Regions from separate parts of the Yersinia sp. SCPM-O-B-9106 (C-191) genome, predicted to be linked through region 1. Evidence: predicted binding sites of a transcription regulator. Region 1 holds the regulator's gene; each other region holds the start of a gene.

Region 1 (4,176 bases):
CGTTCTAACACCATGAAGTTAGGTATGTGTAAAAATGAACTGGCGCCGTCATTGGGCCGTGCTGATGAAGTATTTCTGTTCCAGCCACAGCATATTCCTTGGCAAGTCGTTGAAGTTGCCGAAGCCTGTATTCAGCCAGCGCATTGGAGTGCTGATATTGATACGTTAGTTGATATGGTTGTCAAAACAGCGCAACCAGGGGATCACATTCTGGTGATGAGTAATGGCGGTTTCGGCGGGATCCATGACAAGTTATTGAATACTTTGAGCCAAAAAGCAGAGTGCGAAGCTCAATCTCAGGAATAAGCCGGATAAAAAAATCCCCCGCATAGCGGGGGTAAAAGGGTTCGTCGGATAGACGACGAGGGATTATTCTGTTGCGGTGCTGATGTAATTCACCAACTTTTTTCAATCGATACTCTATTCAATATGCTGGAAATGAATGTTTCAACAGATTGAATAAACCATCATGCTGGAAAGTATGCCCCTACGAGCGGGGCATTTACTTTCATGCTTAGCGCATAATCTTATTTGTAAATCTTAGCTGTTGCGTGCCAGCCATTGTCATCATTAATGCCAATGACTTTGTAAGCAGTCGCGCCTTTGCTGTCTGCTTTATCGGCAATTGCCTGCTCAATATCAGAAGGTGCGCCAGTAATGCCGCTAACACTAATCGCACCCAAATCCGTCATTTTGCTAGCTTGAGCAGCATCGACTGATTGTGCTGCTGATGCGCCGAAGGCGACAACAGAAAGTAAACTTAAAGCGGTTAGCGTTGTTTTGATTTTCATAATGATTTCCTAGATAAAATTTAACAATCCAACAGCGCTTATTATGCATTTTGGTGCTTTTGGCCTGTTGGTTTTACTGCTGATTCAACTTAAATCTCAACTGTGGCTTTGCCGCCATTCTTTATGTCTCGATGACAAATGACGACCAACTCAACAATTATTGGTAGATAGTGGCGGTGGCATGCCAATTATTCTCTTCACGAGCTTCAATCACTTTGTAAGCTTTAGCGCCCATAGCATCGGCTTTCTCAGACAGCGCCTGACGAATATCAGAAGGTGCGCCATTCAGGCCACTGACGGTAATAGTGCCCATCGGCTGTAAGTTTTTGGCCTGGCTTTCGCTGATTGAATCGGCTGCAAAAACACCAAATGACAGCGCAGATAGAATGCTAATGGTCGCGATGGTAGTTTTAACTTTCATATTATTGCCTCTATTTATTCTTTTATCACTTCAAAGGAAGTGTGATTTACGTCACGAAAATGAGTATACATCTAGTAACGGAGAATATTAATAGTCCGCTAATAATATTTAGCGTCACTTTACCCTTGGTTATTACTTTTTAAGAACTAAAAGGAATAAAAAATGATTAAAAAACAGCAGGTTTGTTAAAAAAGGTATTAATTTCAATGAAATGAGTATTTTTGACTAAAAGTGCGAAAGAGTCTGGTGGGTTTGACCGTTAATAAGAGGAAAACAGAATTATTTTGTGGTGTAGAAAGGAATAGGAAGTCGGATACTCTGGTTTAGAGCTAAAGAGGCAGATGATAGAGAGAATAGAGAAACAGGCTCAAAAGCATAATGCGGCGTATCACGCCGCACCAGATAAAGTGCCGAGTTAAAGCTCTTGCTCGAACAAGCGGAGGATAGCTTCATGTAACTGTTCGACAGTGAAACCTCTGGCCGGCGTGGTGAAAATGGTGTCGTCACCGGCAATGCTGCCTAGAATACCTTCCGCTTTACCTAATGAATCCAGCAGGCGGGCAATCAATTGGGCCGCTCCTGGGCTGGTATTAATCACGACTACCGAATCGTTATAATCGACATCTAATACCAAGTTCTTTAGTGGGCTGCTGGTTGTCGGAACCCCTAATTCAGCCGGTAAACAATAAACCATTTCCATTTTTGCATTACGTGTTCTGACCGCACCAAATTTGGTCAACATACGCGAAACTTTGGACTGGTTAATATTTTCGAAACCTTCTTCCTGCAAGGCTAAAACGATTTCACCTTGGGAACTGAATTTCTCTTCTTTCAATAACGCTTTAAACGCCTTGATAAGATCTTCTTGTTTGGCGGGGTTACGCATTGTTTATGCCCTGAACAGTCAATCGTGAATAGGATTATTATGCATATAAATGAATTTTTATGCAACATGACTATGGAGTATTGGCGATAAAAGCCCTGATATCAAGGTGCGCTGGAATGTTAACATCATCTCGCTGTTACAATTATGCTAAATATACTTTTATTAACATTTGGTTTGGGTAGCTAAAATGTTATTAAAATGATGTTGTTTTGATGTGAAAAAAGGGTGTAATGTAACCGCCGATTAACCTGTCATGAATACTGCGAGGAATTTTAGAATAATGTGCGCTATATCATTAATGAATAAGCGATTTACTCTAAAATATACAAACCTTATGCGCCTTTTTGATGCGTGATATCTCAATCTGACTGTTAATAGATTGTGTTTAAAATCGCAATAAATTATGGTTCGTAAATAGATGAATTCACGGCAAATTTAAATTAAATATAATAAGGAGTATAGGATGAAAGTTGCAGTTCTCGGTGCCGCTGGTGGTATCGGCCAGGCCCTCGCTCTCCTACTCAAGACCCAGCTTCCTTCAGGTTCAGACCTCTCATTATATGATATCGCGCCAGTGACTCCTGGTGTTGCGGTTGATCTGAGCCATATCCCGACTGCTGTTAATATTAAAGGCTTCAGCGGTGAAGATGCTACCCCAGCCCTGGAAGGGGCAGATATTGTTCTGATCTCTGCGGGCGTAGCACGTAAACCTGGTATGGACCGTTCAGATCTGTTCAATGTTAACGCCGGTATCGTGCGTAATCTGGTTGAGCAAATCGCGCGCACTTGCCCGAAAGCATTAATTGGTATCATTACTAACCCAGTGAATACTACGGTTGCTATCGCCGCTGAAGTGCTGAAAAAAGCCGGTGTTTACGACAAAAACAAATTATTCGGTATTACTACGCTGGATGCCATCCGTTCAAACACCTTTGTGGCTGAACTGAAAGGCAAACAACCTCAGGATATCGAAGTGCCAGTTATTGGTGGTCACTCGGGTGTGACTATCCTGCCATTACTTTCACAAATTCCAGGTATCAGCTTCACAGAACAAGAAGTTATTGATCTGACAAAGCGTATCCAGAATGCAGGTACTGAAGTGGTTGAAGCAAAAGCCGGTGGCGGGTCAGCGACTCTGTCTATGGGGCAAGCTGCTGCACGCTTCGGTCTTTCTTTGGTTCGCGCTCTGCAAGGCGAAAGCAATGTTGTGGAATGTTCTTACGTTGAAGGCGATGGTAAATATGCCCGCTTCTTTGCTCAGCCAATTCTATTGGGCAAAAACGGTGTAGCAGAACGTAAAGATATCGGCAAACTGAGTGCTTTTGAACAACAAGCGCTGGAAAGCATGCTAGATGTCCTGCACAAAGATATTGAGTTAGGCGAGCAGTTCGTCAAATAAATCTGTGTAGCAGGGGCTAACGTCGCCCCTGAAATGACACCATCAACCGCCGAAGCAGTTTATTGGCGGTTTTTTTATGCCTGGACAATAGGCTGGCGAATCCTCACTTTTCGGTCGATAAGGGCACCGGTTTTTGAATCAAAATAGCGTGTTGGCCAAATTTCGGAAGGATGAATGTCCAGGCATTCTGCAATCAACCATTCTCCCTTGGGCCAAGGGCGTGTTAATGCATTAGCAAGTGTGGATGAACTTAAACCTGCTTTTCGAGAGACCGCCGCCAGAGTGGTGTCTTTCTTACGAAGTGCAGCAATGATGTCGGCAGGGTGCCAATCAGATTTCCTTAAAATCATCTTTAATCCTTTTTTTTTTCTAAGCCGCTGACGTGTTAGTGATATAAATAACGGTACATTGTTAATCGTACGGTGAACAGAAAGTAATCATTTAGAAGTATACTAACATTTATTTTCTGAAAAATTTTAAATGTTTTCTAAATATTCCTTTTTTGTGTCATAACGCATATTAGGAAGCAACACCATGAAAAAAGAGTGGTTTGCCGCTAAGGAATTGGCAGGTCTTGATGGGTTACCGTCATCTCCACAAGGAGTCAACCTCATGGCTAAACGTGAGGGATGGGAACAGCGCCGTCGTCGTGGTGTTCAGGGTAAGGCTGTCGAGTATC
Region 2 (4,176 bases), 1.6 Mb from region 1:
CAACCGCATTAAAGGTGCTGCTGTTGCGGTTATACAGACCTGGTGAAGATTGGTTAATCACTTTCACCTGATCAGAAAAATCTTTGGCGTTGACTGGCTTACCTGTTGCGTGTGGTTCATTCACCAACTCTAGTGGATGCTCCAGACGCCCATCTTTATATTGCTGCCCACGATCGGTTGGCCGGGATTGGCAACCAGCCAAAACAGCAATCATTATTCCACTCAGTAGGTATTTGCCCCAACGACTTGTCATTTCACGCCTTCTCTTCTCTTACTTACTTTTATCTACCGGATTTTATCTACCGGCGAACGATAACAAACGCCTATAGATAAAGGAATCAGCATGCAGAAAAAAATCCCCTGACACCATTGTGGGGAAAAAGGAAACAGATAGTTGATAAATTAATCGAAAAAACCTATTTACCCTAATTAAGTGGCAAAACTACTTGCAACAGATCTCATCCAGAGTATAGTGCGCTCAATCGGACGCGGGGTGGAGCAGCCTGGTAGCTCGTCGGGCTCATAACCCGAAGGTCGTCGGTTCAAATCCGGCCCCCGCAACCAAACGATACTGGCTACCAGCAGTATCAATCATTGTCCGATAGTCTTGAAAGTTAAGATGAATTAGGTAGAATGCTAGTTAAGTAGTAAAGCAGTAAAAATGTAATGACGGACGCGGGGTGGAGCAGCCTGGTAGCTCGTCGGGCTCATAACCCGAAGGTCGTCGGTTCAAATCCGGCCCCCGCAACCAATTACATGATTAAGTCAGATAGAAAAGTATTAAGACGGACGCGGGGTGGAGCAGCCTGGTAGCTCGTCGGGCTCATAACCCGAAGGTCGTCGGTTCAAATCCGGCCCCCGCAACCAATTCTTAATCATTTCATATCGCCATCAGACACCCTTAAGGGTGTTTTTTTGTTTCTAGTATTTGAATGCCCCAAAGCAAGAGCTATTCAGCCCCTGCTGTATACTCATCTGCTGCTTATCAATTAATGATCTACACCCTAAATAGTTCGAGTTGCAGGAAGGCGGTAACTGAGCGAATCCCCAAGAGCTTACACAAGTAAGTGACTGGGGTGAACGAAGACAGCCAACGCACATGCAGCTTGAAGTATGACGGGTGCATTAAAGTCGGGCCATCGCCCCACCATTAGCAAAATAAGCTTTGATACCGGCAAAGATGGACTCAGCCACTTGCTGCTGAAAATGGCTGGTTCGTAACTTTCTCTCTTCTTCCAAATTGCTGATAAATGCCGTTTCCACCAAAATTGATGGAATATCAGGCGCTTTCAAGACGGCAAAACCCGCTTGATCAACACGGTTTTTGTGGAGTTTATTAATTTTCCCCATACGATTCAGCACTTCTTTACCAAATTTCAGACTGTCATTGATAGTTGCGGTTTGCAGCAAATCAATCATGGTATGGTCAAGATAGCGATCACCACTCTTGCTCACCCCACCAATCTGGTCTGACTCATTCTGCGTTTGCGCCAGAAAACGCGCAGCGGTACTGGTTGCCCCTTTGGTCGATAACGCAAAAACCGACGAACCTTTAGCGGCCCGGTTGGTAAAGGCATCGGCATGGATTGAAATGAATAAATCCGCACGGAGCTTACGGGCTTTAGCCACCCGCACTTTCAAGGGAATAAAGACATCTTCATTGCGAGTCATAAATACCCGCATATTCGATTCTTTCTTTATTAAAGCCTGCAATCTGCGGGCAATTTGCAACACAATATCTTTCTCACGGGTTTTATTATAGCCAATAGCCCCAGGATCTTCCCCGCCGTGCCCTGGGTCTAACATGATAACAATCGGCCTATCTCGCCCTGCTTTACCTGCTTTGGGTGCTTCTACAGGTAAAGTGCGCTCCACATTGCCTTTATTGTAATCTTCTAATAGTGCCAGCAACGGATCATCTTCAGCCGAGGTTTTCCCCTCTTGCGGATAAAGATCCACCACCAAACGATTCCTAAACTCAGCAAAAGGTTTAAGAGTAAAAAGTTGTGGGCTAATACTTTGCTTCAACTCCAAAACCAGCCGAACAGTATTTTTATCAAACTGCCCTACCCGCGCCTGCTTGAGGTAAGGGTCACCAGACTGAACTTGCTTGGTAATCTCTTTTAGTACGCTATTGAGATGCACGCCTTCAATATCAACCACAATCCGGTCCGGATTCGTCAACGCAAATTGACGATACTTAAGTGGTGTATTGGATTCCAGCGTTACCCGGGTATAGGTTGAAGAGGGCCAAATCCTGACGGCAATAATATGTGAAGAAGCAGCAAATCCAACCCGGCTGACACTCAGTAGCCATGCTGCAGCAGCCCCGTGTAGTAGACGGCGACGCCCAGAATTATGATTTGAATCTGCCATGTAACTCCAAAGTAACGACCAAAATATGAATAAAAATAGAACAAAAAAAATCACGAGGAAAAACTTTAACGAATCGATCCCATGCTGTCATTAGAAAAACATTTTTATGTGATTCAACTCATTAATACAAATACGCCATACATATGCATTTAATAGCAATTTCTTGCTTGCCATCTTGGTCAAAAAAGAATAAAAATACAAAAATACCGAATAAAAATTCAAAGAGGATCTGCCGTGAAGGAACGTAGTACAGAACTGGTCCAGGGATTTCGTCACTCAGTTCCCTATATCAATGCGCACCGCGGCAAGACATTTGTTGTCATGCTGGGTGGCGAGGCGATTGAGCATGAAAACTTTTCTAGTATCGTTAACGATATAGGCTTATTGCATAGCCTTGGGATCAGGCTGGTTGTGGTATATGGCGCTCGTCCACAAATCGACAGCAATCTGGCACAGCATCACTACGAACCTATTTATCACAAGCATACCCGAGTCACTGATGCCCGGACGTTGGAAATGGTCAAGCAGGCAGCGGGTTTATTGCAATTAGATATCACCGCAAGATTATCAATGAGTTTGAATAATACTCCGCTCCAAGGCGCGCATATCAATGTGGTCAGCGGCAACTTTATTATTGCTCAGCCCTTGGGTGTAGATGATGGTGTAGATTATTGCCACAGTGGCCGTATCCGCCGGATTGATGAAGAAGCAATTCATCGCCAATTAGACAATGGCGCGATTGTGTTGCTGGGGCCAGTTGCGGTGTCAGTCACCGGCGAGAGCTTTAATCTGACCTCAGAAGAAGTGGCGACTCAGCTAGCTATCAAACTGAAAGCTGAAAAAATGATTGGTTTTTGCTCATCCCAAGGGGTGACAGATAACGAAGGCAATATTATTTCAGAACTGTTCCCGAATGATGCGCAAAAACGGATTGAAGATCTGGAGCAAGAGGGTGATTACAACTCGGGGACGGTCCGTTTTCTGCGTGGGGCAGTGAAAGCTTGCCGCAGTGGGGTACGCCGCAGCCATTTACTGAGTTATCAGGAAGATGGGGCGCTGGTGCAAGAACTGTTCTCCCGTGATGGTATCGGTACCCAGATTGTGATGGAGAGTGCGGAACAAGTTCGTCGCGCAACCATTAATGATATTGGCGGCATATTGGAGCTGATTCGCCCGCTGGAGCAACAAGGTATTTTGGTGCGCCGTTCACGTGAGCAGCTTGAAATGGAGATAGACAAGTTCACCATTATCGAGCGGGATAATTTGACCATTGCTTGCGCCGCGCTTTATCCTTTCCCCGAAGAACAAATCGGTGAAATGGCCTGTGTCGCGGTACATCCGGATTATCGCAGTTCATCCCGAGGGGAAATGCTGTTAAAACGGGTGGCCAATCAAGCGCGGCAAATGGGCCTTAAAAAGCTGTTTGTATTGACTACCCGCAGTATTCACTGGTTCCAAGAGCGCGGTTTTACTCCCGCCGAAGTTGATGTGTTACCGATTCAGAAGCAAGAATTGTATAACTATCAACGCCGCTCAAAAATTCTGCTGGCAGATTTGTAATCTGAAGGGGCATTCGCCCCTTCAATATTTTCAGGTCAATTGATTCAGACGTTCTACCAATCCGCTAACACGAAGCGTAGGTGTCCGGATCGCGTGGCTCAATACTGTATCACTGCAATACAATGTCAAACGCTGACGGGCACGGGTAATGGCGGTATAGACCAATTCGCGAGTTAACACTGGCATGAACGTATTGGGTAAAACCAATGCCGTATGTTCAAATTCCGAACCTTGAGATTT
Region 3 (4,176 bases), 680 kb from region 1:
TCAATTTGATCCGCGGGAGTCACACGCAGGCCGTTTTTCTTCACCACCGGCAACGCGAGTTTTTTCATCAAATCATCAACCAGACAACCACCGCCGTGCATAATCACCAGCGGGCGCTCATGCTTCTCGCGATAGGTCACCAATGCAGTAAACAGGCGTTCCAGCGCTTCTTCGCTGTCCAGCAACACGCCACCTAATTTAATGACCAACGGATTCATCATGTTTCGCCTCAATATAATTGGATAAAAATGTCAGTTTCGACTCTGTTACAACCCTCCAGTTACCTACAACAGGGATTGGGTTTCCACAAAACCAAAACGTATATTCATGCATTGCACGGCCTGCGCCGCAGCCCCTTTCAGCAGGTTATCTTCTGTCGCGACAATAATTAAATGCTCGCCCTGCACAGAAAAACCGATATCACAGAAAGGTAAACCGACCACCGCTTTCAGTGCTGGCACGCCTTGCTTATAAAGCCGAACCAGGGGCTTATCTTGGTAAGCATTGTGGTATGCCTCGGCGATATCTTGTGCCGTCACACCCGCTTTCAGGCGGCAGGTAATGGTTGCCAAAATACCGCGGGCGAAATTCCCCAAATGCGGAGTAAAAATGACCGGAGTGCCAAGGTGGGCGACAATTTCTGGCTGATGACGATGATTAAACAAACCATACGGCTGCAAACTCACTTCACAGAAACTGTTGCTAATGCTGGCTTTACGCCCCGCGCCACTGACACCACTGACGGCGTTAATCACTGGCCACTGCGCCTCATTGAGTAAATCGCCATCGACCAACGGCTTAAGCGCCAGTTGGGATGCGGTGGGATAGCAGCCTGGTACCGCGATCAATTGGGCCTGCTTAATTTTTTCAGCCTGCCATTCAGCTAATCCATAGACTGCTTTGTCCAGCCAATCGGCATGTTGATGCTCAAAACCGTAATATTGACTGTAAAACTCCGCATCCTGAACCCGGAATGCACCGGAGAGATCAAATACGACACAACCCGCCGCCAGGAATTGTGGCGCTAAATCATGGCTGACTTCATGGGCGGTGGCGAGGAAGACAACATCAACGCCTTTTGCCGCCAGAGCCACATCCACCAAGGGTTGTAGCGGAAGATCAATAATGCCTTTTAGCTGCGGATGCAGATCAGAAAGTAATTTCCCTGCATCTGCACTTTGCGCTGAAACCGTTAAACCGGTTATGTTCATATGTGGGTGACGATTCAGGTAAGCCGTAAGCTCAGCTCCAGCATAACCACTGGCACCTACAATTAGCGTATTCAACATGGGTTCAGTTCACCGTGCCCTTCGTGATTGAAGCTGCAGGGTTGTTAGCGACGTTTACTCACTCGAATCACTGACCAGTGTCAGCTCATCGGGATTCGTTCACTTGCTGCCTACCTGCAACGCCAATGACTTTGGATATAAAAATGTTATTCGGTATAAAGACATAAGTAGTCAAAACCGGCATTTGGGTTATCAGCAAGGTCTTACTGTTCCCCCACGTGATTGAGTATTGACTTTTTCGTCAATTTAAGGGTGTTTTTAGGTTCCCTTACGCTCAAGCTTACTGTATTTTTATTCATAATTAATGCATGAATATTGATACTATCCTAACCAAAGGCTGTCAACAGTGAAGATGAAATTACCTCCATTTATTGAGCTGTATCGGGCGTTAATCGCGACGCCATCGATCAGCGCAACCGATAGCGCCCTCGACCAAAGCAATGAGGCGTTAATCAACTTGTTGGCCGGATGGTTTGCAGATTTGGGTTTTCGCGTCGAAATCCAGCCAGTACCTGACACACGCCACAAATTTAACCTGCTTGCCTCTATTGGTGAAAAAAGCAGCGGAGAGGGTAGCGGCGGGTTGCTATTGGCGGGTCATACCGACACCGTTCCTTATGATGAGGGGCGCTGGACGCGCGATCCGTTCACTCTGACCGAGCATGACAATAAATTGTATGGTTTGGGTACTGCCGACATGAAAGGCTTCTTTGCCTTTATTCTTGATGCAGTGCGCGATATTGATGCCAGCACATTGAGCAAGCCGCTGTATATTTTGGCGACTGCCGATGAAGAAACCACCATGGCGGGCGCGCGCTATTTTGCCGCCTCCACCCAGTTGCGCCCTGACTTTGCCATTATTGGTGAGCCAACATCACTGCAACCCGTGCGGGCGCACAAAGGGCATATTTCCAATGCTATCCGCATTACTGGCCAGTCCGGCCATTCCAGTGATCCCGCTCGTGGTGTGAATGCTATTGATTTGATGCATGAATCCATTACTGAGCTAATGAAGCTGCGCACCAGCTTACAAGAGCGCTACAACAATCCGGCATTTGCTATCCCATACCCGACCATGAATTTCGGTCATATTAATGGTGGTGATGCTGCAAACCGTATCTGTGCTTGCTGTGAATTACATATGGATATCCGCCCATTGCCGGGTCTGACACTAAGTGATTTGAATGAGTTGATGACTGAAGCACTGGCCCCCGTCAGTGCGCGCTGGCCGGGCCGCTTGAGTATTGATGAACTGCATCCGCCGATTCCAGGCTATGAATGCCCAACAGATCATCATATGGTCGGGGTTATCGAAAAATTGCTGGGTGAGCGCACGGCGGTGGTGAACTACTGCACCGAAGCGCCATTTATTCAGCAAATTTGCCCGACATTAGTGCTGGGGCCAGGTTCCATCAATCAAGCCCACCAGCCGGATGAATTTATCGATATGGCCTTTATCGAACCCACTCGCGAGCTGATTGGCCAATTAGTTGACCATTTCTGTCAGCAGAAATAACTCGTATGGGGTAGGCGGATCAATATTACCGATTAGCCAGACTGATAATCTGGCTGTAGTAATTAAATTTCAGCAATATCCCTAAAAATGATGTTTTTTTGCTAGAAATAGTGTCAATTGGGGTATGGAATTGAACGTGGCGAGTGGATTTGTCCATCTCAGTCTTTTGGGTGAAATTAATTTACATACTCATCAAGTTACGAAGGGTACTAAAAGAAATCATATGAACGAACAATATTCCGCAATGCGAAGTAACGTCAGTATGCTCGGCACGCTACTCGGGGACACCATCAAGGAAGCGCTCGGCGAACACATCCTTGAAAAAGTAGAAACCATCCGTAAATTATCTAAATCTTCGCGTGCTGGTAATGAAGCGAGCCGTCAGGAACTGCTGACAACGCTGCAAAATTTATCCAATGACGAGCTGTTGCCGGTAGCCCGCGCTTTTAGTCAATTTCTCAATTTGACCAACACAGCGGAGCAATATCACAGCATTTCGCCACATGGTGAAGCCGCAAGTAATCCGGAAGCCCTGGCCCAGCTATTCACCCGTTTGAAAGACAAAAAGCTGAGCGAAAAAGACATGCGCAGCGCGGTTGATGAGTTGTCTATTGAGCTGGTGTTGACGGCTCACCCAACCGAAATTACTCGCCGTACCTTGATTCATAAACTGGTCGAAGTGAATACCTGCCTGAGCCAGCTGGATCACAATGATTTAGCCGATTACGAACGCAACAAGATCATGCGTCGTTTGCGGCAGTTAGTCGCACAATCATGGCATACCGACGAAATTCGTAAAATTCGCCCTTCCCCGGTTGATGAAGCCAAATGGGGCTTTGCTGTGGTTGAAAACAGCCTATGGGAAGGCGTGCCCGCTTTCCTGCGTGAGTTTAACGAGCAGTTGCAAAACTCCCTCGATTACCGCTTGCCGGTAGAAGCCGTGCCGATCCGCTTCACTTCATGGATGGGGGGTGACCGCGATGGTAACCCTAATGTTACTGCCGAAATTACCCGCCATGTGCTGCTACTGAGCCGCTGGAAAGCCACTGATTTGTTCCTGCGTGATATTCAGGTCTTGGTATCAGAGCTTTCCATGTCGGAATGTACGCCAGAATTGCGTGAATTGGCGGGTGGCGAAGAGGTGCTCGAACCTTATCGTGAACTGATGAAGCGCATGCGCACCCAGTTGACGAACACCCAGACCTATCTGGAAGGCCGCCTGAAAGGCGAGCGTGTATTGCCACCGACTGATTTGCTGGTCAGTAATGACCAATTGTGGGACCCGCTATACGCCTGTTATCAATCGCTAAAAACCTGTGGCATGGAAATCATCGCCAACGGCCAATTACTGGATACCCTGCGCCGCGTGCG

The links. The regulator ArgR, encoded in region 1, controls arginine synthesis, uptake and breakdown. The targets are predictions, from matches to a motif close to ANTGAATAAAAATACANT.
Positions count from the first base shown of each region.
Region 2: the regulator ArgR is predicted to act here: its motif matches at 2,401-2,418, upstream of argA (amino-acid N-acetyltransferase).
Region 3: the regulator ArgR is predicted to act here: its motif matches at 1,572-1,589, upstream of argC (N-acetyl-gamma-glutamyl-phosphate reductase).

Region 1 is NZ_CP110791.1:506,030-510,205, forward strand. It holds gene mpl (UDP-N-acetylmuramate:L-alanyl-gamma-D-glutamyl-meso-diaminopimelate ligase) at 1-306, shown strand, start outside; gene OP863_RS02280 (YdgH/BhsA/McbA-like domain containing protein) at 528-791, opposite strand; gene yhcN (peroxide/acid stress response protein YhcN) at 949-1,212, opposite strand; gene argR (transcriptional regulator ArgR) at 1,628-2,098, opposite strand; gene mdh (malate dehydrogenase) at 2,562-3,497, shown strand; gene OP863_RS02300 (helix-turn-helix domain-containing protein) at 3,572-3,847, opposite strand; gene OP863_RS02305 (DNA-binding protein) at 4,032-4,176, shown strand, end outside.
Region 2 is NZ_CP110791.1:3,349,925-3,354,100, forward strand. It holds gene mltA (murein transglycosylase A) at 1-253, opposite strand, end outside; tRNA gene OP863_RS15285 (tRNA-Met) at 488-564, shown strand; tRNA gene OP863_RS15290 (tRNA-Met) at 675-751, shown strand; tRNA gene OP863_RS15295 (tRNA-Met) at 791-867, shown strand; gene amiC (N-acetylmuramoyl-L-alanine amidase AmiC) at 1,126-2,376, opposite strand; gene argA (amino-acid N-acetyltransferase) at 2,611-3,936, shown strand; gene recD (exodeoxyribonuclease V subunit alpha) at 3,967-4,176, opposite strand, start outside.
Region 3 is NZ_CP110791.1:4,246,718-4,250,893, forward strand. It holds gene argB (acetylglutamate kinase) at 1-218, opposite strand, end outside; gene argC (N-acetyl-gamma-glutamyl-phosphate reductase) at 285-1,289, opposite strand; gene argE (acetylornithine deacetylase) at 1,642-2,805, shown strand; gene ppc (phosphoenolpyruvate carboxylase) at 3,029-4,176, shown strand, end outside.